Saccharopolyspora erythraea: one gene and its partner. The protein of the gene in region 1 binds, or shares a complex with, the protein of each later gene. Links are inferred from orthologs where the notes say so. Each region holds a gene or a part of one and is shown on either strand. Other genes may lie near its edges. The genes, in order: dnaN and HUO13_RS31245.

The links.
Region 2: the proteins of dnaN (region 1) and HUO13_RS31245 are in contact, whole or in part, in a solved structure (PDB 1OK7), measured with the Escherichia coli proteins. The link is inferred for Saccharopolyspora erythraea from one-to-one orthologs.

What each region holds. Positions count from the first base shown.
Region 1 is NZ_CP054839.1:550-15,404, forward strand. Bases 1,597-4,567 are described here. They hold dnaN (DNA polymerase III subunit beta), read left to right. Parts: upstream 1,597-2,505; coding sequence 2,506-3,630; downstream 3,631-4,567. Other genes in these bases: gnd (phosphogluconate dehydrogenase (NAD(+)-dependent, decarboxylating)), read left to right, coding at 3,696-4,567. Outside these bases: chromosomal replication initiator protein DnaA, read left to right, coding at 1-1,230; more of gnd, read left to right, coding at 4,568-4,577; DNA replication/repair protein RecF, read left to right, coding at 4,736-5,911; HUO13_RS00025 (DciA family protein), read left to right, coding at 6,018-6,539; gyrB (DNA topoisomerase (ATP-hydrolyzing) subunit B), read left to right, coding at 7,396-9,369; gyrA (DNA gyrase subunit A), read left to right, coding at 9,525-12,020; HUO13_RS00040 (DUF3566 domain-containing protein), read left to right, coding at 12,075-12,887; HUO13_RS00060 (TetR family transcriptional regulator), read right to left, coding at 13,747-14,346; HUO13_RS00065 (carotenoid oxygenase family protein), read left to right, coding at 14,458-14,855. UniProt on the Escherichia coli protein: Confers DNA tethering and processivity to DNA polymerases and other proteins. Acts as a clamp, forming a ring around DNA (a reaction catalyzed by the clamp-loading complex) which diffuses in an ATP-independent manner freely and bidirectionally along dsDNA.
Region 2 is NZ_CP054839.1:6,984,440-6,999,151, reverse strand. Bases 4,574-7,401 are described here. They hold HUO13_RS31245 (DNA polymerase IV), read right to left. Parts: upstream 6,738-7,401; coding sequence 5,409-6,737; downstream 4,574-5,408. Other genes in these bases: HUO13_RS31240 (hypothetical protein), read left to right, coding at 6,898-7,164; HUO13_RS31250 (hypothetical protein), read left to right, coding at 4,574-5,293. In the rest of the region: HUO13_RS31275 (SPW repeat protein), read left to right, coding at 1-236; HUO13_RS31270 (TetR/AcrR family transcriptional regulator), read left to right, coding at 390-1,061; mce (methylmalonyl-CoA epimerase), read right to left, coding at 1,418-1,858; HUO13_RS31260 (hypothetical protein), read left to right, coding at 2,012-3,016; HUO13_RS31255 (acetyl-CoA C-acetyltransferase), read left to right, coding at 3,239-4,426; more of HUO13_RS31250, read left to right, coding at 4,511-4,573; HUO13_RS31235 (TipAS antibiotic-recognition domain-containing protein), read left to right, coding at 7,432-7,848; HUO13_RS31230 (AAA family ATPase), read right to left, coding at 7,867-8,598; HUO13_RS31225 (ABC transporter substrate-binding protein), read right to left, coding at 8,756-9,727; HUO13_RS31220 (ABC transporter permease), read right to left, coding at 9,778-10,818; HUO13_RS31215 (ATP-binding cassette domain-containing protein), read right to left, coding at 10,818-11,582; HUO13_RS31210 (class I mannose-6-phosphate isomerase), read right to left, coding at 11,644-12,687; HUO13_RS31205 (LacI family DNA-binding transcriptional regulator), read right to left, coding at 12,684-13,658; HUO13_RS31200 (glycoside hydrolase family 47 protein), read left to right, coding at 14,108-14,712. UniProt on the Escherichia coli protein: Poorly processive, error-prone DNA polymerase involved in translesion repair and untargeted mutagenesis. Copies undamaged DNA at stalled replication forks, which arise in vivo from mismatched or misaligned primer ends.

The DNA of each region.
Region 1 (14,855 bases):
GCCGAGCTCACGGCGGGAACCCCGCACGAGGGCGAGTCCGAGGCGGCCCCGGAGTCCGACGACGAGGTGGACGAGGAGCGCGAGGGGATCGACGCGGCCAACGAGATCTGGCCGACGTTCGGGCGCGGCCAGGCGCCGGAGGCCCAGCAGGGCCAGCCGTTCACCGCGCCCAAGCACGCCCCGCCGACCTCGCAGACCAGGCTGAACGCGAAGTACACCTTCGACACCTTCGTCATCGGCGCGTCGAACCGCTTCGCGCACGCCGCCGCGGTGGCCGCGGCCGAGGCGCCGGCCCGCGCGTACAACCCGCTGTTCATCTGGGGTGAGTCCGGGCTCGGCAAGACGCACCTGCTGCACGCGGTCGGGCACTACGCGCAACGGCTCTTCCCGGGGATGCGTGTCCGCTACGTGTCCACCGAGGAGTTCACCAACGACTTCATCAACTCGCTGCGCGACGACCGCCAGGTCGCCTTCCAGCGCCGCTACCGCGACGTGGACGTGCTGCTGGTCGACGACATCCAGTTCCTGGAGGGCAAGGAAGGCACCCAGGAGGAGTTCTTCCACACCTTCAACACGCTGCACAACTCGAACAAGCAGATCGTGGTGTCCTCCGACCGCCCGCCCAAGGGGCTTCGGACGCTGGAGGACCGCCTGCGCACCAGGTTCGAGTGGGGTCTGATCACCGACATCCAGCCGCCCGAGCTGGAGACCCGGATCGCGATCCTGCGCAAGAAGGCGGCCCAGGACCGGATGAACGCGCCCGCCGACGTGCTGGAGTTCATCGCGGCGCGCATCGAGCGCAACATCCGCGAGCTGGAGGGCGCGCTGATCCGGGTCACCGCGTTCGCGTCGCTGAACCGGCAGCCGGTGGACGTGCAGCTCGCCGAGATCGTGCTGCGCGACCTGATCCCGGACTCCCAGACGCCGGAGATCACCGCGCCGACGATCATGGCCGTGACCGCCGACTTCTTCAGCGTCACCATCGACGACCTGTGCGGCCCGGGCAAGACCAAGGCGCTGGCGCAGGCGCGGCAGATCGCGATGTACCTGTGCCGCGAGCTGACCGACTCCTCGCTGCCGAAGATCGGCCAGAGCTTCGGCGGCCGCGACCACACCACGGTCATGCACGCCGACAAGAAGATCCGCAAGGAGATGGCCGAGCGCAGGCGGGTCTACGACCAGGTGCAGGAGCTGACCTCCCGCATCAAGCAGCAGTCGCGCGGCTCCTGACGCCCTCGGGCTCTCTCAGTTCATCTCCACACCTCTCTCAACCGCGTCACCGCGACGTGTCGCGCGCCGGGCTCGCCACCCTCGGGGCGGACGTGAAATCTTTCTGCTGAACCACCCCGGCGCGAGCCGCCCCCTCGGCCAGAAAACCCGCGCCTCGATCCCGAGGGCGGTCGTGGCTGCCGCCGCGCACCACGCCGGCAGCGGCGGCCTGAGCCGGTTGTCGCGGAGATCGACCCGGAATGCCCGCGAGCGGGGCCCGAGGGCCGCCGTCGGCGCTACCGATGCGGCGGCCGGCCGTCCGCAGTCGTGTGGACGGCTCCGATCAGGGTCCCGGGGCGCGGTTGGCCAGGCGCGCGGAGAGCGCGCGGCGGTTCCGATGACCCCGGCTTCGGACGTCAGATCTTTCTGTCGACCCACCCCGGCGCGACCCCACCGCCCCAGCAGAAAAGTTCCGCAGCATCCGCCGGCGCCCGCGATACCCCGGATTCGACTACTGCGCGTCCCGCGGTAACGCCACCGCGTACACGGAAATGCTTCCAGGGCACTGGTTCTTTTCTGGGGCCCCGGGTGTTCTTCGCCTCACCCCCGCGCCAGAAAAACCCGCCGCGGCGCCAGCTGTCCACAGTCGACCCATCCCCAGACCTGACCTGGAGTTCTCCCCAATCCACCCACAGGCTGTGCACAGCCGACCCACAGGCTCCGGGCAGTTGATCACAGGAAACCCACAGATCCGCCCACACCCCGATCGGTGGAGATGGGGAAAATCCGCAGGGGATGGGTACAACTCGGGCCCCAGCTGTGGATGGGGGTGTGGACAACTGTGGATGGCTGTGGATGAACCTGGGGGAGGCCGAAGTTGTCCACCACCCGAAGGAACCATCCACCGGTTACACCCAGTGTTCATCCACAGTCCGACCCGCCGCACCACCAGCGCAAACAGCGGCTGTCCCCACAACCCACAGCCCCTATTACTACTGCGCTCTTTTCTTCTCTTGAAAGAAAAAAGAAAAGAAGAGAAGGGGCGGTGGACAAGTGGACAACTCGCGGTGGCGGGGTCGACCGCTCCCGCCGAGTGCCCCGACCCGGATGCGGCGTTCACCGCGAACGCTCTACGGTGGAACTCCCGCGAAGGCCGGTAGCCGCTCTTCGTGCTCGCCGCAGTCGCGCGGGACCGCTGCGACGGCGTCCGCGCCCGAAGCGGTTCGACCCCGAAGTGCCCAGGCTCGACCACAGTTCTCCGGCAGCCGAGCCACGGCTGAAACCGAAAGGACACCCATGAAGATCCGCGTGGAACGCGACGGTCTCGCCGACGCCGTCGCCTGGGTGGCGCGCAGCCTGCCGTCGCGGCCGCCGGTGCCGGTGCTGGGCGGAGTGCTGCTCGACGCCAGCTCAGGTGAGGCGCTGACCATCTCGGGCTTCGACTACGAGGTCTCGGCGCAGGTCACGATCGACGCCTCGATCGACTCCACCGGCCGCACCCTGGTCTCCGGCCGGCTGCTGGCCGACATCACCAAGGCACTGCCGAACCGCCCGGTCGAGATCACCGTCGACGGCTCGCGCGTGACCATCACCTGCGGCAGCTCGCGGTTCAGCCTCCCGACGATGCCGGTCGAGGACTACCCCGAGCTGCCCGCGATGCCCGACCACGCGGGTTCGGTTCCCGGAGACCTGTTCAGCGAGGCCGTCTCCCAGGTCGCGGTCGCCGCGGGCAAGGACGACACGCTGCCGATGCTCACCGGCGTGCGGATGGAGATCAACGCCGACCGGCTGACCATGGTCGCCACCGACCGGTTCCGGCTCGCGATGCGCGAGTTCACCTGGGAGCCCGGCTCCAGCATCGAGGACACCTCCGTGCTGGTGCCGGCCAAGACGCTGTCGGACTCGGCCAAGACCCTCGGCACCGGTGGCAACAAGGTCGAGATCTCGCTGGCCTCCGGCGACGGCCTGCTCGGCCTCTCCGGCAACAGTCGCCGCAACACCACCCGGCTGCTCGACGCGGAGTTCCCGAAGTACCGCCAGCTGCTGCCCTCGGAGAGCGCGGTGACCGCGATCGTCGACGTCGCGCCGCTGGTCGAGGCGATCAAGCGCGTCTCGCTGGTCGCCGAGCGCGGCACCCAGGTGCGGCTGGAGTTCTCCGACGCGGGCCTGCGCCTGACCGCCGGCGGCGACGACGAGGGCAGCGCGGAAGAAGAGCTGCCGGTGGAGCTGGTCGGTGAGGCGCTGACGATCGCGTTCAACCCGGCCTACCTGCTCGACGGCCTGGGCGCGCTGAAGTCGGACCGCGCGCAGATGCTGTTCACCACATCGAACCGACCGGCGGTGCTCAAGCCGGTCGGGGAAGATGGGGAGGTGGCGGAGGGCTACCTCTACCTGCTCATGCCGGTTCGCCTGCCCGGCTGAACCGCGAGCACGTGCCAAGCGGTGGCACGCGCCACCGATTACGGAATCGTTCTAGGGAGATCGGGTTGCAACTCGGACTTGTCGGTCTCGGCCGGATGGGTTTCAACATGCGCAAGCGGCTGCGCGCCGCTGGCCACGAGGTCGTCGGCTACGACCGGAACCAGGAGGTCAGCGACGTCGCATCGATCGCCGACCTGGTGCAGAAGCTGTCCGGGCCCCGGATCGTGTGGATCATGGTTCCGCATGGCGACCCGACCCGGCAGACCGTGGAGGAGCTCGCCGGGCTGCTCTCGGCGGGCGACCTGGTGATCGAAGGCGGCAACTCCAAGTTCACCGATGACCAGGCCAACGCCGCGCTGCTGGTGGAGAAGGGCATCAAGTACGTCGACGTCGGCGTGTCGGGCGGTGTCTGGGGCGCGGACAACGGCTACGGCCTGATGGCGGGCGGTGACGCCGAGGACGTCGAGCGGGCGATGCCCATCTTCGACGCCCTGCGTCCGGAGGGCCCGCGCGACGAGGGCTTCGCGCACGCGGGGCCGGTCGGCGCGGGGCACTACGCGAAGATGGTGCACAACGGCATCGAGTACGGCCTGATGCAGGCATATGCCGAGGGCTTCGAGCTGCTCGCGGCCTCCGACGTCGTCACCGACGTCCCCGCGACCATCAAGGCGTGGAGCCGCGGCACCGTCGTCCGGTCCTGGCTGCTCGACCTGCTGGTGCGGGCGCTCGAGGAGGACCCGGAGCTGGAGCAGCTGCGCGGTTACGTCAGCGACTCCGGCGAGGGCCGCTGGACGGTGGAGGAAGCGATCAACAACGCGGTGCCCGCTCCGGTGATCACCGCCGCGCTGTTCGCGCGCTTCGCCTCCAGGCAGGACGACTCGCCCGCGATGAAGGCGGTCTCCGCGCTGCGCAACCAGTTCGGCGGGCACTCCGTCCAGAAGAGCTGATCGCCGCTGAGTCCGGTGCGCATCCGCGAGGGCGCGCACCGGACCCACCGCGCCACATCGATTTGTCGACAAATCGATCAGTCGTCGTATCGGCTCCGGTCATGCCCGCTCGGTGAACCGCACCGCGCGGGCGGCACCCACGACTATGTTGGACCGCCGTGTACGTCCGCCATCTCCAAGTGACCGACTTCCGGTCCTGGCCGCACGCCGACCTGACCTTCGAGCCGGGGCCGACCGTGCTGGTCGGCTCCAACGGCCAGGGCAAGACCAACCTGGTCGAGGCGCTCGGCTACGTAGCCACGCTCGGCTCGCACCGGGTCGCCACCGACGCACCCCTGGTGCGCTACGGCACGCAGCGCGCGGTGGTGCGTGCCGCGGTGGTCAACCACGGGCGCGAGCTGCTGGTCGAGCTGGAGATCACCCCGGGCAAGGCCAACCGCGCGCGGATCAACCGCGGTGCGGCCGGCAAGCCGCGCGATGTGCTGGGAATCCTGCGCACGGTGCTGTTCGCGCCGGAGGACATGGCGATGGTCCGCGGCGACCCGGGCGAGCGCAGGCGGTTCCTCGACGACCTGCTCGTGGCCCGTGCTCCCCGTTATGCGGGCGTGCGCTCGGACTACGACCGCGTCCTGCGGCAGCGAAGCGCGCTGCTCAAGTCGGCCGGCGCCGCCAAACGCGGTGGGTCGGGCGGTGACCTGCGCACCCTCGAGGTCTGGGACAGCCACCTCGCGCGCTACGGCTCCGAGCTGCTGGCCGGTCGGCTGGACCTCGTCGCGGCCATCGCACCCCATGTGACCAGCGCGTACGCCAACGTCGCGGCCACCGCGGAGGAGACCGCGCCCTCGGGCCGGGTCGCCGACGTGCGCTACCGCAGCAGCCTGGGCGACTCGCTTCCCGAGGGCTACGGGGTGCCGCGGAGCGAGCCGGCCGACGTCGAGGTGCTGGAGAAGGCGCTGCTGGCCGAGCTCGAGCGGGTCCGGCAGCAGGAGCTGGAGCGAGGTGTGTCGCTGGTCGGGCCGCACCGCGACGACCTGGAGCTGATGCTCGGCGAGCTGCCGGCGAAGGGATACGCCAGTCACGGTGAATCGTGGTCGTTCGCCCTGGCGTTGCGCCTGGCTTCCTACCACCTGCTGGCGGAGGATGGCGCGGAACCGGTGTTGATCCTCGATGATGTCTTCGCCGAGCTCGACCGGCGCCGCCGCTCGCGGCTGGCCGAGCTGGTGGCGGGCGCCGAGCAGGTGCTCGTCACGGCGGCGGTGGCGGAGGACGTCCCGGAGGAGCTCACCGGCGTCCGCTTCGACGTACGCGAAGGTGAGGTGCGGCGTGTCGAATGAGCAACTCGGTACACGCAGGGTGACGCCGCACACACCTAACGAAGCCGAACTACCCACATCTGGGGATAACTCTGTGGATGGTGTGGATAACTCTGCGGACACCGGGATGGCGATGGGCACCGACGGTGCCGCGCTGAACGGTCCGGACCTGGCGCGGGCGGCGCTGCAGGCGGCCCGCGAGCAGTCGAAGGCGAAGCGCTCGACGGCCCGCCGCCGCTACGGCGGTGCTGGTCAGCGGCGGCGCCGGAGCTGGTCGGGGCCGGGCGCCGACGACCGCGACCCGCAGCCGCTGGGGCGGCTCGCCTCCCGGATGGCGGCCGACCGGGGCTGGGCGGACCGCCTCTCCGGCGGTCGCGTGTTCGGGGAGTGGTCGACCCTGGTGGGCGGTGACATCGCCGAACACACCAAGCCGGTCGCGCTCAAGGACGGTGAGCTGAGCGTGCAGGCCGAGTCGACGGCGTGGGCCACCCAGCTCCGCCTGCTCCAGCGCCAGATCCTCAAGCGCATCGCCGACGGCGTGGGCAAGGACGTCGTGCGCCGCATCAAGGTCCAGGGCCCGGCCGCGCCGAGTTGGCGCCACGGCCCCCGCCACATCCCGGGCCGAGGCCCCCGCGACACCTACGGCTGACCCGCGTCCGTGGCCCCGCGCCCGTGGTCGCTGGCGGCTGGGCTCGCGAACCCTGCACGGGGATACGGATCGGCGACCAACCCGGTCATCACCGACTCGGTCGCGAGGTACTCGTCGCGGCTGAACCGAGCACAGCCACTGACCGCGCTGTGACCAGCGCAAACGACACGCCCGCGCATTGAGTCAGCGAGGCCGGCCACTGGCCGGCGCCCCGCTACCCCGCTCGATCCTCATCCCGCCCCCACCCCGAACCCCCGGGCCACCATCCGGGCCACCGCGGGTTCCCTCCAGCCCGCTCGCCCGAACCGCCACGCCCCAACCACCCGAAAGCGGTGAATCCAGGACCCGCCGCCGCGCCTCTTCCTCATAGCGGGGTTGCGCCCGCCGTCGGCGCGGGTCGAGGCCCCTTCCAATAAGAGGTGTGAGGGCGGGGTGGGATTCGCCGCGGGGGTGAATCGCACCCGTTAGGTGGCCTGGACCACTCCGGTGGTGCTGTTGTGTCGCGGGTGTCCGGGGCCGTTGGTCGGCGGGGCGCCGAACGCCTCGCAGGAGGTTCGCTGGGGCCGTTGCCGCTCTCCGATGGTGTCCTGATCCGATTTCTCGACTCTGTGAGCAAGTCAGGGGTGTCCTTGCCCTACTTCTGTCGGGCGGGACCAGTAGAATCGATTGGAGGGGCGCGGCTCGGCTCCCCCGGCACCGCCCGACGGCCGCCGGGCGACGGGCGGCGCACCGCTGAGGTTCGGCCATCCGTGTGACGCCGTTCCGCACTGGTCCCGATGCTGTGCAGCGGCGCAAGTGGGCTCCGCCCACCGGACCACCCTGACAGAACAGCCTGCTCTAGGAGACACCGAGGCCCGTGGCATCGAAGAAGAACGACTACAGCGCTTCCTCAATCACCGTTCTCGAGGGCCTTGAGGCAGTCCGCAAGCGTCCCGGCATGTACATCGGCTCGACCGGTGAGCGCGGCCTGCACCACCTGGTGCAGGAGGTTGTGGACAACTCCGTCGACGAGGCGATGGCCGGCTACGCGACGAGGGTCGAGGTCACGCTGCTGGCCGACGGCGGCGTGCGCGTCGTCGACGACGGCCGCGGCATCCCGGTCGACATGCACCCCGTGGAGAAGAAGCCGACGCTCGAGGTCGTGCTGACCGTCCTGCACGCGGGCGGCAAGTTCGGCGGGGACAGCTACGCGGTGTCCGGTGGTCTGCACGGCGTCGGCGTGTCCGTGGTCAACGCGCTCTCCACGGCCCTGGAAGCCGAGATCCACCTCCATGGCCACGTCTGGCGGCAGCGCTACGAGGACTCCAAGCCCGTCCACGACCTGCAGAAGGGCGAGGCCACGAAGCGGACCGGGACCACCATCACGTTCTGGGCGGACCCGACCATCTTCGAGACGACCAGGTACAACGCCGAGACGATCTCGCGCCGCCTGCAGGAGATGGCGTTCCTGAACAAGGGCCTGACCATCGTCCTGCGCGACGAGCGCGCCGCGGAGGAGCACGAGGGCGGCGAGGACGCCAGCGGCAGCGCCGCCCGCGCCACCGAGCGCACCTTCCACTACCCGGGCGGGCTCGAGGACTTCGTCAAGCACATCAACGCGACCAAGGAGCCCATCCACAAGAAGGTCGTGGCGTTCAGCGCGTCCGGCAAGGGCCACGAGCTGGAAGTCGCGATGCAGTGGAACTCCGGCTACAACCAGTCGGTCTACACCTTCGCCAACACCATCAACACCCACGAGGGCGGTACCCACGAGGAGGGCTTCCGGTCCGCGCTGACCCGCGTGGTCAACGCCTACGCCAAGGACAAGAAGCTCCTCAAGGACAAGGACGGCAGCCTCACCGGTGACGACGTCCGCGAGGGCCTGGCCGCGATCGTGTCGGTGAAGGTGTCCGAGCCGCAGTTCGAAGGCCAGACCAAGACCAAGCTCGGCAACACCGAGGTCAAGTCGTTCGTGCAGACCAACGCCTTCGAATGGCTCGTCGACTGGTTCGAGCGCAATCCAGCCGAGGCCAAGGTCATCGTCAACAAGGCCGTCTCCTCGGCGCAGGCGCGCATGGCCGCCCGCAAGGCCAAGGAGCTGGTCCGCCGCAAGAGCGCGATGGACATCGGCGGCCTGCCCGGCAAGCTCAAGGACTGCCAGTCCAACCAGCCCGACGAGTGCGAGCTCTACATCGTCGAGGGCGACTCGGCCGGTGGTTCGGCCAAGGAGGGCCGCGAGTCCCGCTTCCAGGCGATCCTGCCGATCCGGGGCAAGATCATCAACGTTGAGAAGGCGCGCATCGACAAGGTCCTCAAGAACAACGAGGTCCAGTCGATCATCACCGCGCTGGGCACCGGCATCCACGACGAGTTCGACCTGTCGAAGCTGCGCTACCACAAGATCGTGCTGATGGCCGACGCCGACGTCGACGGCAAGCACATCCAGACGCTGCTGATGACGCTGCTGTTCCGGTTCATGCGCCCGCTGATCGAGCACGGCCACGTCTTCCTGGCCCGCCCGCCGCTCTACAAGATCAAGTGGCCGCGGTCGGAGCCGGAGTACGCCTACTCCGACAAGGAGCGCGACGCGCTGCTGGAGGCGGGCGCCGCGGCGGGCAAGAAGCTGCCCAAGGAAGACGGCATCCAGCGCTACAAGGGTCTCGGCGAGATGAACGCCGACGAGCTGTGGGAAACCACCATGGATCCGGCGACCCGGCTGCTCATGCAGGTCACCCTCGACGACGCGGCGACGGCCGACGAGCTGTTCAGCGTGCTGATGGGCGAGGACGTCGAGGCCCGGCGCTCGTTCATCACCCGCAACGCCAAGGACGCGGGTCTGCTCGACATCTGACATTGCGGTCACCTGCCATCCCCCGAGGAACCTTTGCCATGGCCAGTCCCCAGCAGTGCCCCGTTTGCAACGGAACGGGAAAGGTCCGAGGGAATACTTGCCCGCGTTGTGGCGGCGCAGGAACACGCTGACCCGCCTGAAAGGAATCCCCACTCGTGACGGAAACCCTGCCGCCGGAACACGGCCGGATCGAGCCGGTCGACATCCAGCAGGAGATGCAGAACTCCTACATCAACTACGCGATGAGCGTCATCGTGGCCCGTGCCCTGCCCGACGTGCGCGACGGGCTGAAGCCGGTGCACCGGCGGGTGCTCTACGCGATGTACGACTCCGGCTACCGGCCGGACCGCGGCTACGTGAAGTGCTCGCGCGTCGTCGGCGACGTCATGGGCAACTACCACCCCCACGGCGACTCGTCGATCTACGACACGCTGGTCCGGCTGGCGCAGCCGTGGTCGATGCGGCACCCGCTGATCGACGGCCAGGGCAACTTCGGTTCGCCCGGCAACGACCCGGCCGCGGCGATGCGGTACACGGAGTCGCGGCTGATGCCGTTGGCGATGCACATGCTCGCCGACATCGAAGAGGACACCGTCGACTTCTCCGACAACTACGACGGTCGCAGCCAGGAACCCGACGTCCTGCCCGCGCGCATCCCGAACCTGCTGGTCAACGGCGGTGGCGGCATCGCGGTCGGGATGGCCACCAACATCCCGCCGCACAACCTGCGCGAGGTCGCCGACGGCGTGGTCTGGGCGTTGGAGAACCCGGAGGCCGACGACGAGGCGCTGCTGGAAGCGCTGATGGAGCGGATCAAGGGCCCCGACTTCCCGACCCGGGGCCTGATCATGGGCACCAACGCGATCGCCGACGCCTACCGCACCGGCCGCGGTTCGATCAAGATGCGCGCGGTGGTCGACGTCGAGGAGGACACCAAGGGCCGCACCTCGCTGATCGTCACCGAGCTGCCGTACCAGGTCAACCCGGACAACCTGATCGAGAGCATCGCGGCGATGCACCGCGAGGGCAAGCTCACCGGCATCTCCGACATCGCCGACGAGTCCAACAGCCGGCGCGGCATGCGCATCGTCATCACCCTCAAGCGGGACTCGATCCCGAAGGTGGTGCTCAACAACCTCTACAAGCACACCCAGCTGCAGTACACCTTCGGCGTCAACATGCTGGCGCTGGTGGAGGGCGTGCCCCGCACGCTGCGGCTGGACCAGGTGATCCGCCACTACGTCAAGCACCAGGTCGAGGTCATCGTCCGGCGCACCCGCTTCCGGTTGCGCAAGGCCGAGGAGCGCGCCCACGTCCTGCGCGGTCTGGTCAAGGCGCTGGACATGCTCGACGAGGTCATCAACCTCATCCGCGGGTCCCAGACGGTCGACGACGCGCGCACCGGCCTGATCGACCTGCTCGAGATCGACGAGGTCCAGGCGAACGCGATCCTGGAGATGCAGCTGCGCAGGCTCGCTGCCCTGGAACGGCAGAAGATCGTCGACCAGCTGGCCGAGATCGAGCGCGAGATCGAGGACCTCAAGGACATCCTCGACAAGCCCGAGCGGCAGCGCCAGATCATCCGCGACGAGCTGATGGCCATCGTGGAGAAGCACGGCGACGACCGGCGGACCAGGATCGTCCCGCACGAGGGCGAGGTCTCCATGGAGGACCTCATCGCCGACGAGGACGTGGTCGTCACCATCACCCGGACCGGCTATGCCAAGCGCACCCGGACCGACCTGTACCGGGCGCAGAAGCGCGGCGGCAAGGGCGTGCAGGGCGCACAGCTCAAGCAGGACGACATCGTGTCGCACTTCTTCGTGTGCTCGACCCACGACTGGATCCTGTTCTTCACCAACAAGGGCCGCGTCTACCGCGCAAAGGCCTACGAGCTGCCGGAGGCCAACCGCACCGCGCGCGGGCAGCACGTGGCGAACCTGCTCGCGTTCCAGCCCGACGAGCACATCGCCCAGGTCATGCAGATCAAGGACTACACGGCGGCGCCGTACCTGGTCCTGGCGACCCGCAACGGGCTGGTGAAGAAGTCGCGGCTCACCGACTTCGACTCCAACCGATCGGGTGGTCTCATCGGCGTCAACCTCAAGGACGACGACGAGCTGGTCGGGGCCGTGCTGTGCTCTGCCGACGACGACCTGCTGCTGGTCTCGGCCGAGGGGCAGTCGATCCGCTTCCACGCCAGCGACGAGGCGCTTCGCCCCATGGGCCGGGCCACCTCCGGTGTGCTGGGCATGCGCTTCAACCACGGGGACGAACTGCTCGCGATGGGTGTCGTCCGTCCGGACCGCTACGTGCTGGTCGCGACCGACGGTGGATATGCGAAGCGGACGCCCATCGACGACTATCCAGTGCAGGGTCGCGGCGGTAAGGGAGTGCTGACGATCCAGTACGACAGGAAGCGTGGCAGGCTGGTCGGGGCGCTCATCGTCGAAGTGGATGATGAGCTCTACGCGATCACCTCGACCGGTGGGGTCATCAGGACCACCGCCAAGGAGGTGCGCAAGGCCGGCAGGCAGACGAAGGGTGTTCGTCTCATGAACCTCGGGGACGGGACCTCGGTGGTCGCGGTCGCACGCAATGCCGACGAGGCCGCCGATCCCGACGCCGCCGGGCCGGAGCAGCAAAAATAGGGGAGCGGGTAACCACACCGCCACAGGCCACCGACGATCATCGAAGGATCGCTCGTGACACCTTCCGAGAAGCCGGAGGAATCGGCATCGCAGTCCAAGGACGCGAGCCGGACCTCGGTCATCACGCAGTCCGAAGAAGCCAACGAGTCCACCGCCGAGCGGGGCACGCCGGCCGCTGAGGACCAGGCACCGAACCACGGCGAGGAGGCCGCCGCGCTCGACGGCACCGACGCACCTCCGCCGTGGCAACGTGGTGCGGCCACCTCCTCGGCCGGTGACCAGCCCTCGTGGCCCACGGAGCAGCCTGCCGGGACCTCCGGGTCCCCGGCGGGTGCCGGCGGCGCGCCGGACTCCGAGGACACCCAGAAGATCCCGCGGCCCGCGCAGGAGCAGGAGACCGCCCGCAACGAGGTCCCGCAGTCGTCCTCGGGCGGCCGGACCGCGGTGACCTTCGGGTCCACCGGGCGGGCCACCACCGCGGGCAGCGCCAGACGTCCCAGCCGGGGACCGAGGCGGGCCAGCCTGCAGGTCAAGCGGATCGACCCGTGGTCGGTGCTCAAGCTCGCCCTGGTGCTGAGCGTTGCGCTGTTCTTCGTGTGGATGATCGCGGTGGCGGTGCTCTACGGCGTCCTGGACGGCATGGGCGTCTGGGACCAGCTCAACGGCACCTTCACCGAGCTCACCCAGCCCGACGACGCGGCCGCCGAGCCGCTGATCAGCGCGGGCCGGGTGTTCGGCGTCGCCTCGATCATCGGGGCGATCAACATCGTGCTCATCACGGCGCTGGCGACGGTGGCCGCGTTCATCTACAACGTGGCCGCCGACTTCGCCGGTGGCGTCGAGGTGACGCTGTCCGAACGGGAGTGACGCGCATGTGGCGGTTTCCGCTGGGCAACCGCCACATGCACCCCCCGTTTCGGAGCGCTCCGAGCGTCATGTAATGTTTGGAGCGCACCAGGGGCCTATAGCTCAGGCGGTTAGAGCGCTTCGCTGATAACGAAGAGGTCGAAGGTTCAAGTCCTTCTAGGCCCACCACCCCGTGTCGACGAACTGATCCGGAACGACACGGGCCAACGCCGTGCTAGGAGGCGACTGAAGTGAAGAAGCTGATCGCACTCGCCGTGGTTGCTGGTGCCGTTCTGTTCGTCGTCCGCCGCAACCGCGCGGCCAAGGCCGAGGCCGACCTCTGGCGCGAGGCCACCGCGGAAGCCTGAGCCGGCCGGCGAACCGACTCCGCCTCCACTCCTGCACTTCCCCGAGCGGAAGCAGGTCGGGGCGGAGTTCATGTCGTTCGAGGGTCGGTTGCCATCGCGGCGGACAGCCAGCAGACGGTGACCGGCGCCCGACGCCAGGGGACGTAGCTCAATTGGCAGAGCACCGCCTTTGCAAGGCGGGGGTTAGGGGTTCGATTCCCCTCGTCTCCACTCTCGGGTTGTTCGGTGCTTCGCACCTTCCCCGGGCTTGATTTCTTTACGGGGGCCGAGCCCCCGTAGACCCCCACGGTGCGGTGGTCGCTTCTGACCGGCTTCGCACTTTCTTCTCTTTCCCGGCCTGGTCTTTGACCAGCCCCTTCGGTTCCCCTGGGTTTGCGGTGGGTCGTTCATTGCGGCGGGTCGCTTTTCCGAGTGGGCGCCGATTCAGTTGTTTCGTTGGCACTGGTTTTCGGGGTGGATTGGGCTTTTGAGTCCGGACTGCCCGTTTCGCCGTTTGAAGTTTGGTCCGGTATTCAGCGATCAGCAGTGGTCGTTGTTTGCCAGCCGGAGAGGCCGGCTCGGATGGCGCGTTCGAACATGTCGTCTTCCACGTCGGGGAGCAGGTTGCTCAGCTCGAGCGAGACCAGGCCGTGGACGTGGGCCCACAGGGCGGAGGCGACCAGGGTGGGGTCGGCGTCGACGAGCCTGCCCTGCTCGACGCACTGCCGAACGGTTTCCAGCAGCGGCTCGAAGGCGTCGTGGCCTGCCCGGCGGACGGCGTCGTCCTCCTCGGCGGTGCGCCGGCGGTCGAACATCGCGCGGTAGTAGTGCGGGCCCTCCAGGGCACTGGCCCGGTAGGCGTGGCTCAAACGGACCAGGTGCTCCACGATGTCGTCGTCGGCGGGCACCGCGCGCAGCCGCTCGGCCAGCCGGCGGAAGCCCTCCTCGTACAGGGCGTGCAGCAGCTCGTCCTTGCCGCCGAACAGCGAGTAGACGGCGCTTGTCGAGGTGTCGGCCGCCTTGGCGAGGCTGCGCAGGCCGAGCGCGTCGGCACCGCCTTCGGCGAGCAGTTCGCCCGCGCGGTCGAGCAGCCGCAGCCGCAGCGTCTCGTCGTGGACCCTCTTGCGCCCCATCCCGGCAACATAACATAACAGTGTTTTGATTCTCGGGTGGTGCCTGAGGTGGGCTTTCGTCGTCGACATGGGGTTTGACGTCGTTTCCAAACAGTGTTACATAACTATGTTATGAGCACACGGACGCACACCGACGACACACCCGCCACCGGCTTCGCGCAGGGGTTCGCCAGCCTGGAGAACGAGGTCGAGGCCGCCGAGCTGCCGGTGACCGGAGAACTCCCGGAGTGGCTCAGCGGCGAGCTGTTACGCAACGGCCCGGCGAAGTTCGAGGCCGGGCGCAGGCGGTTCCGGCACTGGTTCGACGGCCAGGCGATGCTGCACCGCTTCGCCATCGCCGACGGCAGGGTGGCCTACCGCAACCGCTTCCTGGACAGCCCGGCGTTTCGCAGCGCCCGCGACGGACGCATCCGCTACTCGGAGTTCGCCACCGATCCGTGCCGCTCGCTGTTCGCGCGGCTGTTCACCCGGTTCCGCCGCAGCGAACCCTCGGCCAACGCGTGCGTCAA
Region 2 (14,712 bases), 7.0 Mb from region 1 along the record:
TGCTGGTGATCGCCAGCGTGTGGTCGCTGGCCATGCCGGGTTCGATGACCAGCGAGTACGCCCACATGCTGCTCGGAGTCCTGCTGTTCATCTCGCCATGGGCGCTGGGCTACACCGACTACATGGGCGCCGCGTGGACCTCCTGGGTGGTCGGCGTGCTGGCCGTGATCGCCGGTGCCGCCGCGCTCCCCGAGGCCAACGCCGCACACCAGCGGGGAGTGGCCGGACAGCACTGACGCAGGTGGCGTCCGGGCGAGGCCGGCGCGGTCCGGGGCAGTACTCCGGACCGCGCCGCACCTCGGCGGACGGCGGCTTTCCAGGGCTGCATATGCAGCGACAGGCGAAGGTGCTCCACACCGGATGCGGTCCGGAGGCTGGAGGTCGCGCCGATGGCACGGGCACCAGGTGCGGCGAACGAGCCGAACGCGCCGGGCCGGCGGTCCAAATCGGACGAACCCGGACCCGGCGGCACGGACCAGGAGGCGTGTGCGCGCGAGCGGATCCTCACGGCGGCAGGTGAGCTGTTCGCCGAGCACGGCTTCGACGCGACGCCGACCTCCCGCATCGCGGAGCGCGCCCAGGTGCCCAAAGGGCTCATCCACTACTACTTCCGCCACAAGCAGGATCTGCTGACCGCGCTGGTCGACCGGTTGCCGGAGGAGGACGTCGAGTCCGACCGGGTCGCGGTGCGCGGTGACGTCGCGGGCAGCCTGCGCAGGCTGGTGCTCGAGTTCGACACGCGGCTGGAGACGTCGCTGCTGCTGAGCCACCTGCTGTGGCGGGAGGCCGACACCCACGTCGCGTTGCGGGAGGCGTTGCAGACGCGTTTCCAGACCGTCGTGGACCAGGTCAGGCGAGTGCTGGAGGCGGCGCTGCCGACAGGCCGCAGGGGCGGCGACATCGACACCGCCGCGATGCTGTTCGCGCGGCTGATCAACTACCGGCAGTCCGTCGCGCGCCGCGGAGAGCACGACGACGAGCTGGAGCGCGAGATCGGTTTCATCGCGCGTGCTCTGGAACTCAGCGTCGGCGGGATGACGAAGGCCCCGAAGCCCGCCTGACCCATGTCGCTCTCGCGGCCCCGTTTCGCGGCGCCGCTCGAGTTGCCGTGACGTTCTCGCGGCGCCGCTCGCACGACGCGGTTGGGACTCCCGCGAGCCGCGAGCCGCGAGCCGCGAACCTCGAACCGCGAACCCGCGTGCCACGCTTCCGCGCTAACGCGCTCGCGCGCTGTCGAGTGGGTTCGCCGCACGCTCGGTCAGCAGAAGCGCAGCGTCACGCACTTTCGCGTGTCACGCCTCCGTGCGGGGCCGCGGCTCGACGTCACGGACGGAAATCCACGACGTCTCCCCATCGGTGTCCACATCGGAGTGCCGCGCATCCGCCACCTCCCGGCGGGCCGCGGCACTCCGTGTCGTTACCGCGCCGGCTCGACCAGTTCCACGAGCACGCCGCCCGCGTCCTTCGGGTGCACGAAGTTGATGCGGCTGTCGGCGGTACCGCGCCGAGGCGAGTCGTACAGCAGCCGCAAACCCTTGGCGCGCAACGCCTCTGCGGCCGCCTCGACGTCGGTGACGCGGTAGGCGAGCTGCTGCAGTCCGGGCCCGCTGCGGTCGATGAACTTCGCGATCGCGGAGTCCTCCCGCATCGGTGCGAGCAGCTGGATCTGCGTGGCACCCGAGGCGTCGCCGGGCGCGCGCAGCATCGCCTCGTGCACGCCCTGCTCCTCGTTGACCTCGATGTGGGCGACCTCCAGACCGAAGGTCCGCCGCTGGAACTCGATGGCTGCGTCCAGGTCGGGCACCGCGATGCCGACGTGGTCGATGGCGGTCACCAGCCCGCTCAGATCCTCGTGCATGCCGCGAGCCTAGCCCGCGTCCGATGTGGCGGGAAACAGGTGAAAAGCGGCAAATGAACAGTCTCTTTCCTTGATCGAGTTGCCCCGATCGGTGGAGTTCGGCGAGCACGTCGCGAACGAGCATGTCGATAATTCACGACCGAAGGGGGCACTATGGTTATCAAGCAACCTGTCCGCCCGTGCTCCGTTCTGCTCGCCGTTCTGCTGGGGGCCACCACGGTGTTCGCACCGGTCGCCTCGGCTGCCGGGGGAGACGGAACCATCTCGGGCGGTGGCAGGGAGAATCCCGAGGAAGTCCGGCTGAAACGGGAGCGGGCGTGGGTCGCCGACAACGCGCCGCTGCAGTTCGGCGCCGAGCCCTACGCCGCGGTCCAGGCCGCCGCGGCCAAGGCCGTGGAGCAGGCGGAATGCCAGGTCAGCGCCGAGGCGGCGACGAACCTGACGCTGGCCACCACCTGGCCGGAGGTGGCGGGGTCGGGCGAACCGCCCTCGCCCATGACGCTGTCCCGATACGACGACCAGGCGTCCCTGGCCGATCCGGAGCAGCGGGCCGACGGGCTGTTCTTCAACCCCGGCGTGGGCATCTGGCAGCTCGACTCGGCGGGGCTCGGCGCGAAGGAGACCGCCGCCACCGCCATCGACTCGGTGACGGCGGCCCAGAAGATGGCGCCCTACATGCTCGGCAAGTTCTGCGACGCGGTGAACGGCGGCGCGTCGACGGCGTCGGCCCGCTCCGCGGCCTGGAAGGACTGGCACGCCTGCGACGGCGGCGCCTGCGAGAAGATCTTCCAGCGGCTGGGCTCGCAGCAGGTGACGAAGGTGGACGGCGTGGGCCGCTACGGCGGGGCCGAGCCGCGCAAGTGCACCTACGGGGGAGCCCAGTACGACTGCCTGTACGTCGACCCGGCCAAGGCCGAGGGCGAGGACGCCTGGACCTCGCCGGACTTCGGGCCGGCACCGGTGCCCGCGCCGTTCTACGCCTTCACCTACGCCGAGGGCGGCAAGGAATACGAGGTCCGCTACTGGCTCAAGGGCGACTCCGGCGCGAGTGGTGACGTCTCCGCCTCGCGCGAGCTCGGTGTGAACGCGCGCAGCAAGCTCTCGTGGGCCGACGAGACGACGTTGTGCGACACGACCGCGGGACGCGGGAACTGCTGACCAGCGCATCGGCGAGCCGCCCGCGCCGTCGGGGTTCGGGCGGTTCGCCGAGGTCAAGCGCGTCTTGGTGTCAGCGCCAGTCGCATCGCGTCCCGCCCTGTGGGCGTCCTCACAAGCGGCACCGCGTGCCACGCTGGGTATGGTCCCCAGTGCGTCCGAGACCCCATGATGGTGGTGCGACGCGGCAACGCAGCACGTCGACGAACGGACCGGGAGGCAGCGGTGGGAACTTCTGTGATCGTGGCCGGGGCGCGTACCCCGATGGGGCGGCTGCTCGGCTCGCTCAAGGACTTCTCCGGCGCCCAGCTCGGCGGGGTGGCGATCAAGGCCGCCCTGGAGCGCGCCGGGGTCGCGCCGGAGCAGGTGCAGTACACGATCATGGGCCAGGTGCTGACCGCGGGCGCCGGGCAGATCCCCGCCCGGCAGGCGGCGGTGGCGGCGGGCATCCCGATGGACGTCCCGGCCCTGACGATCAACAAGGTGTGCCTGTCGGGCCTGGACGCGATCGCGCTGGCCGACCAGCTCATCCGCGCGGGCGAGTTCGAGATCGTGGTCGCGGGTGGCCAGGAGTCGATGACCCAGGCGCCGCACCTGCTGGCCAAGTCGCGTGAGGGCTTCAAGTACGGCGACGTGCAGATGCTGGACCACATGGCCCACGACGGCCTGTTCTGCGCGTTCGACCAGGTCGCGATGGGCTCCTCGACCGAGAAGTACAACTCCCGCTACGGCCTGACCCGCGAGGAGCAGGACGCCTTCGCCGCCCGCTCCCACCAGCGGGCGGGCGCGGCCGCGGACTCGGGTGTGTTCGCCGAGGAGATCGCGCCGGTCAGCGTGCCGCAGCGCAAGGGCGACCCGGTCGTGGTCGACACCGACGAGGGCGTGCGCCCGGACACCACCGCCGAGGGCCTGGCCAAGCTGCGTCCGGCGTTCGCCCCGGACGGCACGATCACGGCGGGTTCGGCGTCGCAGATCTCCGACGGTGCCGCCGCGGTGGTGGTGATGAGCAAGGCCAAGGCCGAGGAGCTGGGCCTGAGCTGGCTGGCCGAGATCGGCGCGCACGGTGTGGTGTCCGGTCCGGACGCGAGCCTGCATGAGCAGCCGTCGAACGCGATCAGGGCGGCGTGTGCCAAGGAGGGCCTGGAGCCCGGCGCGCTCGACCTGGTCGAGATCAACGAGGCGTTCGCCGCGGTCGGCGTGGTCTCCACCAAGGCGCTGGGCATCAGCGAGGACAAGGTCAACGTCAACGGCGGCGCGATCGCCCTCGGTCACCCGATCGGCATGTCGGGCGCCCGGCTCGCCCTGCACCTGGCGCTGGAGCTCAAGCGGCGCGGTGGCGGCACCGGCGCGGCGGCCCTGTGCGGCGGCGGCGGTCAGGGTGACGCGCTCGTCGTGCGCGTGCCGCGGAGCTGACCGAACCCGGGGAAACCCTGAGTCAACCCGGAAATCCGGGTAGGAACATGATCAACTGGACGGGTCGCCGCTACCCTGGGGGCCATGAAGTGGCTTCCAGGCGGATGGCAGCGGGCCGACCGGGTGAACGACGAACGCGCGACGGTGCCTCGGGGCGAGGCCGGTGACCGGGGTACCGCGCGCTACACCTCGGAGGGGGCCGCGCGGGTCGAGGACCGGACCGTCCGCGCGCAGCCCCCGCACTCCGCACCACCGCCGGGCCGGTCGGTGCCGGTGGTGCTGGGCGCCGACGCGCAGGACGTCGACGTCAGCGCGAGCAGCTTCCGCACGCTGCTGATCGGTGGCGGCATCAGCGGTCTGCTCACCGTGCTGTGCGCGGCGACGCTGGCGAACAAGGGCTCAACGGTCGGCATGTGGATCTGGCAGCTCGTGTTCGGCGTGATCTTCCTGTGGTTCGCGACCTCGTCGCGGGGCATGCTCAGCAGCCGGGGTTTCCTGTTCGACCGCAGCGGTTTCTACGCCCGCACGCGCGGTGAGGTCGTGGGCGTGTCGTGGGACGAGATCGCGGCCGTGGGCGTGGGCACCCTGCCGTGGATCCAGCACAACCGGTCGGTCCCGCCGGACCGCAGGGTGGCGCTGGAGTTCTACCCAGCCGACGCCGGCTTCGCTTCCCGGCACCCGGAGCTCGACCGCTGGCGGATCGAGGAGCCGCCGTCGATGCCCGGCCTGCCAGGCGAGCGGTACCGCTTCCACCTGCCGCCGTTCAGCAAGCTGGCGCGTTCGGTCGAACACGCCGTGCAGACGGTGGCGCCGCGCAAGTGGGTCGGGCACTACAAGCGCGAGCTGCCTGCGCCGACGGCTTCCTGACCAGGGCTTCTCACGCCGGGGACCTTTCAGGGGCGGTTTGCGCGGGGGTCCGGGCTGAATCCCACACCGCACGCGCCGCTTGGAACCGCCCCTGGGTGGCCACGCGGAGCGCTCGTCAGTCCGACTGCCAACCGAGGCTGTCGAGCGGGTCGCCCGGGTGCAGCAGCGGCTCGTCCGAGGCGAACGTGCGCGCCACGCCGCGCCCGGTGGTCGCGGTCTCGAACCGCACCGTGACCCGTCCCAGCCCGGCGCCCTGCACCCAGCCGTGGCCGTGCTCGTCGTGCCACACGTCGTCGCCCGCCCGCCAACCCCGCGGCGCCGGTGCCGGCTCGGCCGTCGGGGTCTGCTCGACCGACTGGGTGCTGACCACGACCTCGGAGCCGGGGCTCTCGAACAGCGCCTCCTGCTCGGAGTTGGCCAGACCGGAGTAGGAGACCCCGACCAGCCGGATCGGGGTGCCGGGCGGCACCGCGACCGAGGTCAGCCTGCGCGCGGCCGCCGCGAGCGTGGCGGCGTCGCTGGTGGCGCTGGCGAACGTCTCGGCCCGGCTGATGGTGGTGAAGTCGGAGTCGCGGACCTTCACCGTCACCGTCTTGGCGGCGCGGCCGGAGGAGACCAGCCTGCGGTGCGCGTTGCCGGCCATCCCGGCGACCTCGGCCAGCAGCCGCGTCCGGTCGGTGATGTCGATGTCGAAGGTCGTTTCGGCGCTGACCTGCTTGGCCTCCGCGCGCTCCTCGACGGGGTGGTCGTCGATGCCGTGGGCGAGCCGGTGCAGCTCGGTGCCGTGCGCCTGACCGAGCAGGGACGTGACGTCGCCCAGGTGCAGCGCGGCCAGCTCGCCGATGGTGTGCACGCCGATCCGGTGCAGCTTCCCCTCGGTGACAGGCCCGATACCCCACAGCTTGCGCACCGGCAGCGCGGACAGCAGCTCGATCTCCTCCTGCGGCGGCACCACCAGCGCGCCGTCGGGCTTGGCCAGGCCGGAGGCGATCTTGGCCAGCTGCTTGCCGGAGCCGGCGCCGATCGACGCGGTCACCCCGGTCTCGCGCCGCACCCGCGCCCGCAGCTGGGCCGCGAAGTCCTCGACGGTGGCGGCCTCGGCGCCGGCCAGCTCCGCGGGCTCCATGAACGCCTCGTCGATCGACACCTGCTGCACCACGGCCGAGACGTCGCGCACGATGCCCAGCACGCGCTCGCTGACCGCCGAGTAGACCCGGAACCGCGGCGGCAGCACCACCGCCACCGGGCAGAGCCGCCGCGCCTCGGCCATCGGCATCGCCGACCGCGCGCCGTACGTGCGGGCCTCGTAGCTGGCGCCGGCGACCGTGCCGCGCGGCCCGAGGCCGCCGACGAGCACCGGCCGCTCGCGCACGGTCGGCCGGGTGAGCTGCTCCACGGACGCGAAGAACGCGTCCATGTCCATGTGCAGCACCCACCTCCGCATGACTCCATTGAACGGTGCGCGACCGACATCGCAGGAGTCGGCACCGGAGGAGCAGCCCGCCCGCCGAACGCGAATCGGACCGCTGGTCCGCCGGTAGGATGGTGTTTCCGGAGGATGATGTCTCCGGTCAGCGATCGCCGATCCGACGGAGATGATCTCCATGGGCTTTGTCGGTGCACTCTTCCCCGGCCGCAAGCTCAGGCACGAGGGCGACCAGGGCGCCCCCGGGCGCGAGCACGACCCGGGCGGGCCGCTGGACCTCGAGCGCGGTGTGGTCTTCCTCGCACCGCCGGACCGGGACGCGGCGCAGCCCGCCGAAGCGCCGGCCGAGCAGGCGCAGACCGGCGCCGAGGAAGACTCCAGCGACGGCGAAGGGGCCGCCGGCACCCGCGACGACAGCGGCGAAGACGGGTCCGTCTCGGGCTGAGGGCGGATCGCTCGGGCTGCCCCGCGTCTCGGCCTGAGGGCGCTGGGGCTGACCCGCGTCTCCGACCGCTGATCTGCCCCGGGCAGGTTGGCAGACGGGTCATCACAGCCGGGACTCGGATCGGGCAACCCGGCGTCGACGCGCGTTCCCCTCCGTTACTGTTCCCCGGAACAGGTGGCCACCGAAGTTGGACCGCGCGTGGTGTGCGTCACCGCGCGTGTCCGATTCCGGTGGCCTCGCCGCGTGCGGAACGGAGGAGCGGACGTCGTGCAGCCGCAGGAGTCGTACCGGGGATCCGGCCTTGACCAGGCCGAGGCGGTGGAGGACGGCACCGCGCTGGTCGGTCACATGACGCCGCAGGCGACCAGGGTGGTCGGCGGCAGGCCGCAGGGCCCGACGCCCGAGCAGATCGGCCGCGACTGGAACCGCATCAGCGCCCGCATCGCCGAGCTGTTCAGCACCGGAGTGCCCGACAACGACCCGCGCACGCAGCACGCCATCCACGACCACTACCGGTGGATCTGCCACTTCTGGACCCCGGACCGCGACTCCTACCTGCGCCTGGCCACGCTCTACGTGAGCCACCCCAAGTTCCGCCACCGGATCGAGCGCAAGAAGCCCCGTGGCATGGCCGCCTACATGCGGGACGCGATGACGGCCTACGCCTGGTCCCGCCTGCGCTGAGCGACGACGGCGGCCGGGTCACATGTGCCGCAGGTAGAGATCGGGGTCTGTGAGGTAGCGGCGCCAGTGGTCGACCACGTCCAGCTCGGCCCACTCGGTGCGCCGCGTGCCGTGCTCGCCGACCTCGACGATGTCGGCGCCCGGAGTGGCGGCCAGGATCGGCGAGTGGGTGGCGCAGACGACCTGCGCCCCGCTTCGCGCGAGCTCGCGCATGAGGCCGACCAGTTGCAGGCACGACGTGAAGCTCAGCGCGGCCTCGGGCTCGTCGAGGACGTAGAAGCCGCGCTCGCGGAACATCGCGGAGAAGACGGTCAGGAACCCCTCGCCGTGGCTCATGGTGCCGGTGTCGTCGTCCCAGTAGCCGGGGAGCCCGCTGACGCTGTTCAGCAGCCCGAACGCCGTCTCCGCGCGCAGGAAGAAGCCCTTCTTCCTGTTGCGGGGGCCCGAAAGCATCCGGGCGCCCGCCGCGGTGGTCTCCAGCTTGAGGACCTCGCCCAAGGGAGTCCGGGGCCGGTCGTTGGCGTACTTGCGCCCCGCCTTGCCGCCGTGGGAGTCCAGCTTGAACCCCTCGGCGATCGCCTCGACCAGCGTCGACTTCCCCGAGCCGTTCTCGCCGACCAGCATGGTGACCGGCGAGTCGAAGGTCAGCCCGTGCTCGGCGAGCTCGGCCACGCACGGCACGGTGTAGGGCCAGGCGTCGAACGAGCCGGGCCGGTGGGCCTGGGGGATGTAGGCGCGGCGGACGAGCACCCGGCCTTCCTACCAGCCGCCACCGACGACCGGCCGGCTGTAGCGCTCGCGACCGCCTCGCCTCCACCGGCGGACCGGCGTCCGACGAACCGCGCCCACCGACGGCGAACGCCCCCGCCACGGGTAGCCGCAGCGGGGGCGCAGGTGTCCGGCGAGGTCAGCACTCCGACTTGTAGAAGTACTGCGACTGGGCCTGCATGTCGTCCTTGGTGATGGCGATCATGTTGGTCTTGGTCTCCCGCTCGACCGGCTGGCCCTTGATCGCCGCGATGGCGCGGTCGACGCCTTCGCGGCCGATGGCCGCCGGGTCCTGCGCGATCAGCGCCTGCACACGGCCGTTGCGCAGGTCCTCGACCTGCTTGGGGCTGGCGTCGAAGCCGACGAGCTGCACCTGGCCCGACCGCCCGGCGTTGGCAAGCGCGGTGCCCGCGCCCTCACCGGTGTTGAGGTTGGTGGCGAACACCCCGACCAGGTCTGGGTTGGCGGCCAGGGTCGCCGAGACGATCTGCGCCGCCGTCGCGGGCTCGTTCTCGGTGTACTGGGTCGGCAGCACCCGCAGGTTCGGGTGCTTGGCGATCTCCTCCTCGAAGCCCTTGGCCCGCTCGTCGGTGGTGGAGGTGCCCGCCTTGGTGTTGAGCGCGAGCACCGCGCCCGGCTTGCCGCCGGTGAGCTGGGCGAGGGTCTGGGCGGCGAGCTTGCCGCCCGCGTAGTTGTCCGACGACAGCGACGCGACGGCGATGGAGCGGTCCTCCAGGGCGGTGTCGACCTCCACGACCTGGACGCCGTTGTTCTTGGCCTGCTGCAACGGCGCGGCCAGCGCCTTGTCGTCGGTGGGGGCGATGATCACCGCACCCGGCCGGGTGCCGATGATGCCCGTCAGCATCTGGGACTGCTCGGCCTGCTCGAACTTCTCCGGGGCCTGCGCGTTGATGTTGTAGCCCGCGGCGGCGGCCTGCTGTTTGGCGGCGCACTCCATGGAGACGTAGAACGGTTCGCCGCGCATCCCGGTCAGCAGGGCGAGGTTCTTGTTGTTCGGGTCGGTCTGGCCGCCACCGGTGTCGCCGATCTGCCCCGAGCCGCAGCCGGCCAGCAGCAGCACCGAAGCCGCCACCAGGATGTGCCTTCTCATCGTTTACCTCCACACGCCGTTGTGTCGAAAGTTCTGCCGGAGTCCGGGGTTCAGCGGCTGTTGCGCGCCCGCCTTCGCCGCTGGTCCATCCAGACCGCCGCGACCAGCACCGCGCCGACCGCGATCGGCTGCCAGAAGGGGCGCACGCCCGCCATCACGAAGCCGGTGTCCAGCACCGCCGGGATGAACACGCCGATGACGCTGCCCAGCACGGTGCCGACACCGCCGAAGAGGCTGGTGCCGCCGAGCACGACCGCGGCGATCGCGTTCAGGTTGTCGTTGCTGTGCCCGCTGATCGTGGTGGTGCCGAAGTAGGCCAGCGACATGAACCCGGCCAGGCCCGACAGCACCCCGGTCAGCGCGTAGACCGCGACCAGGTGGCGGGTGACGCTGATTCCGGAGCGCCGGGCGGCCTCGGCGTTGGAGCCGATCGCGTAGGTGTAGCGGCCGAAGACCGTGGTGTGCAACAGCCAGGCCCCCAGCAGCGTGACCACCGCCGCCAGGATGACCAGGTTCGGCACCACGCCGAAGGAGGTGCCGGTGCCGAGGGTCTGGCGCAGCGCGGTCGGCACGGTCCGGACGTCGATGCCGTTGGTCAGCAGCTGCGCCGCGCCGAGAGCGGCGCCGAACGAGCCGAGGGTGACGATGAGCGCGGGCACCCGGGCAACCGCGACCAGCAAGCCGTTGAGCACGCCCCACACCGCGCCGCCCGCCAGCGCGACCACGAGCCCGACGGCGATGACGCCCCAGCCGGCGTGGGTCGCGTCGCCGCCGGAGAGCGCCTCCATGGTCTGCGCCGAGACGACGCCGGCGAAGACCAGCACCGAACCGACCGACAGGTCGATGCCGGAGGTGATGATCACGAAGGTCATCCCGACCGCCAGCATCAGCAGCGGCGCGGCCTGCACCAGCAGGGTCTGGATGTTGAACAGGGTGGGGAAGGCGTCCGGCCGCAGCGCGCTGAACAGCAGGCACAGCGCGACGAGCACGAGACCGGTCCACAGCGTGTTGGAGCCGGAGAGCCGGGCCGCGAGGCCCTTCGGCGCGTCGTCGGGGGCGGCCTGCACCGGAGTCTTCTGGGTGGCGCTCATCAGCTCTCGTCCTCCGTGGACAGGGCACCGGTCATGGCGCCGACGAGGTCTTCCAGGGTCGCGTCGGCGGCGCGCAACCGCGCCACCCGCCTGCCCAGCCGCAGCACCTCCACCCGGTCGGCGACCGAGAGCACCTCCGGCATGTTGTGGCTGATCAGCACCACCGCGATGCCCGAGTCGCGGACGCGGCGGATGACGTCGAGGACCCGCTCCCGCTGCACCACGCCGAGCGCCGCGGTCGGCTCGTCCATGAACACCAGCTTGTCCGCCCACGCCACCGAGCGCGCGACCGCGACGCTCTGGCGCTGGCCGCCGGAGAGCGAGCCGATCGGCACGTCGAGGTTCTGCAACGTCACGCCGAACTTCTCGAACTGCTCGGCGGCGCGGGTGCGCATCGCCGGCTTGTCGAGCATGCCGAGCTTGCCCAGCAGGCCACCGCGGCGGATCTCCCGCCCCAGGAACAGGTTCGCGGCCGGGTCGAGGTCCGGTGCCACCGCGAGGTCCTGGTAGGCGGTCTCGATGCCGTGGGAGCGGGCGGCGCCGGGGGAGTCGAGGGCAACCGGTTTCCCGGCCACCTCGATGGACCCCGAGTCCGGCTGCTCGACCCCGGAGAGGCACTTGACCAGTGTGGACTTGCCCGCCCCGTTGTCGCCGATGAGCGCGACGACCTCGCCGGGGTGGGCCGAGAAAGAGGCGCCGCGCAGCGCCTCCACGCTCCCGTAGTGCTTGACGAGCTCGCGCGCCTCCAGCAGCGGTTGGCTCATGGGTTCCTCCTCGAAGCGGCCGCGTGCTCCCCGGACGCGCACCGCCCGGGGAGCGCGCGGGTCAGCGCGTTCCGCGCGGAGCGGGTGGGCGGCAGTGCACGGCGGTGAGCTCGCCTTCGAGCACCGCGGTTCCTGCCGAGTGCGGCACGACGACGGTGTTGCCGCGCTGGAGCTCGGTCGCCGGACCGCTCTCCGCACGCAGTGTTCCCGCACCGTCGAGAACGATCAGCACTCCGAAGGACGGGTCGAGCTCGAGACCGCCGCGCGGGTGCAGCCGGTCGGCGAGGAAGAACTCGGCGGCGTCCTCGGCGAGCAGGGGCACGCGGGGGTCGTTCTGGCCCGCGGTGCGCTTGATGAGCGAGGCGAGGGTCGCGTCGCCGAATCCCGTCCGGTTCACCGTCCGCAGGGCCGTTTCGTGGTCCATGCCGAGGAACGCGCCCTCGGCGTCGGCGAGGAAGCCCTGCCACTCCAGCGTGATCGAGAAGTCGGTCGGCTGCTGGAGCTCGACGATGAAGACCCCCGCGCCGATCGCGTGCGGGGTGCCCGCGGGCACGTGCACGGTGTCGCCGGGCTTCACCGGGATCTCGTTGAGCGAGCCCAGCATCGCCGACGAGTCCTGGGTGGCGACCCAGCGCGCCACGGTCTCCGACGCGACGTCCTCCCGGAAACCCAGGTACACCACCGGGTTCGGGCCGGTGGTGCCGACCACGATCCACGCTTCGGTCTTGCCGAAGCGCGATCCCAGGTGCTGCTTGGCGAAGCCGTCGGAGGGGTGGCAGTGCACGGGCAGCCGCTGCCCGGCGTCGAGCAGCTTGACCAGCAGGGCGGTGCTGTCGCCGAAGTCGCCGACGTGGTCGGCGCCCAGCCACGACTCCGGCGCCGCGGCGACGGCGTCGCGCAGCAGCCTGCCGTCGGGCAGCCGTGACAACCCGGCCTCGGGCTGCCCGAACCGCGTGGTGGTCGAGGCCACCCAGTCCTCGGGGCCGAAGTCGCGGTCGTCGCCGGCACCGCGCAGGGCCGCGATGGACGCGCCGCCCCGGTAGAACTGCTCCGGCTGGTTGGCCGGGAGCACCACCGGGTGCTGGTCAGTGTGGGCAGAAGTCAAGGTGTTACCTCTCCGGAACCTCGGGGCAGCAGCCGCGTGGGCAGGACGTGGCGGCGCGGCGGCGCGGTGTCACCGCCGAGCCGCGCGAACAACAGCTCGGCCGCCGACCGCCCCAGCTCCCGGGTGTCGTGGGTGATCACCGTGATCGGCGGGTCGAGCAGGTCGGCGAGTTCGAAGTCGTCGAACCCGACCAGCGCAGGCCGGTCGGCCCGGCCCGCCAGCACGCGCAACGCCTCGACGGTGATCCGGTTGTTGCCGGTCACCAGGGCGGTCGCGCGCGGGAGCATGCGTTCGAGCGCGGCGCGGACCGTCTCGGTGGTGTGCGGCCCCATCCGCACCAGCGCGGGGTCGAAGGCCACACCAGCCTGCGCGCAGCCTTCGCGGAAGCCGCGCAGCCGCTCGGCGGCGGTGTGGATCTCGGGCGCGTCGCCGAGGAAGGCGATCGAGCGGTGTCCGTGCGCGGCCAGGTGCCGGGCCGCGAGCGCGGTGCCGCCGACGTTGTCGACCAGCACGGTGTCGGCCTCGACGTTTCCGGCCGGGCGGTCCAGGAACACCACCGGCGTGCCCGCGTTGATCTCGTGGGCGATGTAGCCCTGCTGGTGCCCGGCGGGAACGACCAGCAGCCCGTCCACCCGGCGCGCGCAGAACTCCAGCACCAGCTCGCGTTCGCGGGCCGGGTCCTCGTCGGACGAACCGGTGAGCACCTGCCTGCCGTGGGCGCGGGCGACTTCCTCCGCTGCCCGGGTGAGCACCGAGTAGAAGGGGTTGGCGACGTCCTCCAGAACCAGCCCGATGGTGCCGGTCTCGGTGCCGCGCCGCAGGTTCCGGGCGCTGAGGTTGCGGCGGAAGCCGAGCTGGTCGATGGCGGTCAGCACGCGCTCGGCCGTGGCCGGGTGCACGCCGCTCTCGTCGTTGACCACGCGGGAGACGGTCTTGATGCTCACGCCTGCCAGCCGCGCCACGTCGTTCATCGTGGCGCGCCGGACGTTCCCGGGCTCGGACAACGTTGTCATGGTGGCGGCATTCCACCTCACGCGGTCGCGCGCTGTCAATGCCGATGTCCGGTCAAGCCTCCTCGCGGAGCATGTTCGTGCTGATGAACGGCCTAATCGAGTGGACTCCGAACCGGGCGTAAGGGTCGTCCCGGGGCTCCTCTCCGGCTGGGCGGCAGCCCCCGGTTCGACATCTGCTGACAAGGTTGTCCACCGCGCGGTCGAGTCCGGTCAAGACCGCCTCCGGGCGCTCCTGCCGCCGCTGATCGGGGTATGCGCGGTGTCGAAACCGGACAGGAACGGCGATCTCCGTTGACCTGGCGGCACCGGCCCGCGACGGTGAGTCGGCTCGACGACGTTGTCGGACACGACGGGAGACGGCGATGGACCCGGTACTGCCCAGGAGTTCGGTACTGCCAAGGAGAAGCGTGCTTCGCCTGCTCGGCGGCGCCGCCGTCGCAGGAGGCGTCCTCGCCGCCGGAGCGCCGGTCGCCTCCGCCGCTCCGGCAGGGGAGCGCCGGAACTGGAAGCCGGTCGCCGACGACGTCCGCCGGGAGTTCCTGTGGGCTTGGCGGCAGTACGTGGAGCACGCGCTGGGCGCGGACCACATCAAGCCGATCTCCGGTGGCCGCGAGGACTTCTTCGTGCCGGGCCACTCCATCGGCCTCAGCGCCGTCGAGGCGGTGGACACGCTGTGGCTGATGGAGGCCGACGAGGAGGTCGGCCAGGCCGTGGACTGGATCACCGGCAACCTCGACTTCGACATCGACGCGCCCTTCCAGGTCTTCGAGACCAACATCCGGATGGTCGGCGGCCTGGCCGCGGCCTACCACTGCACCGGCGACCGGCGGCTGCTGGAGCTCGCCGTCGACGTCGCCGACCGGCTCATGCCCGCCTTCACCGAGTCGCCGACCGGGCTGCCGTACCGCTACGTCAACCTCGCGACCGGCGCGGTCAGCCGCCCGGACACCAACATCGTCGAGGTCGGCACCTACGTCGCGGAGTTCGGCGTGCTCTCCGAGTGGACCGGCGA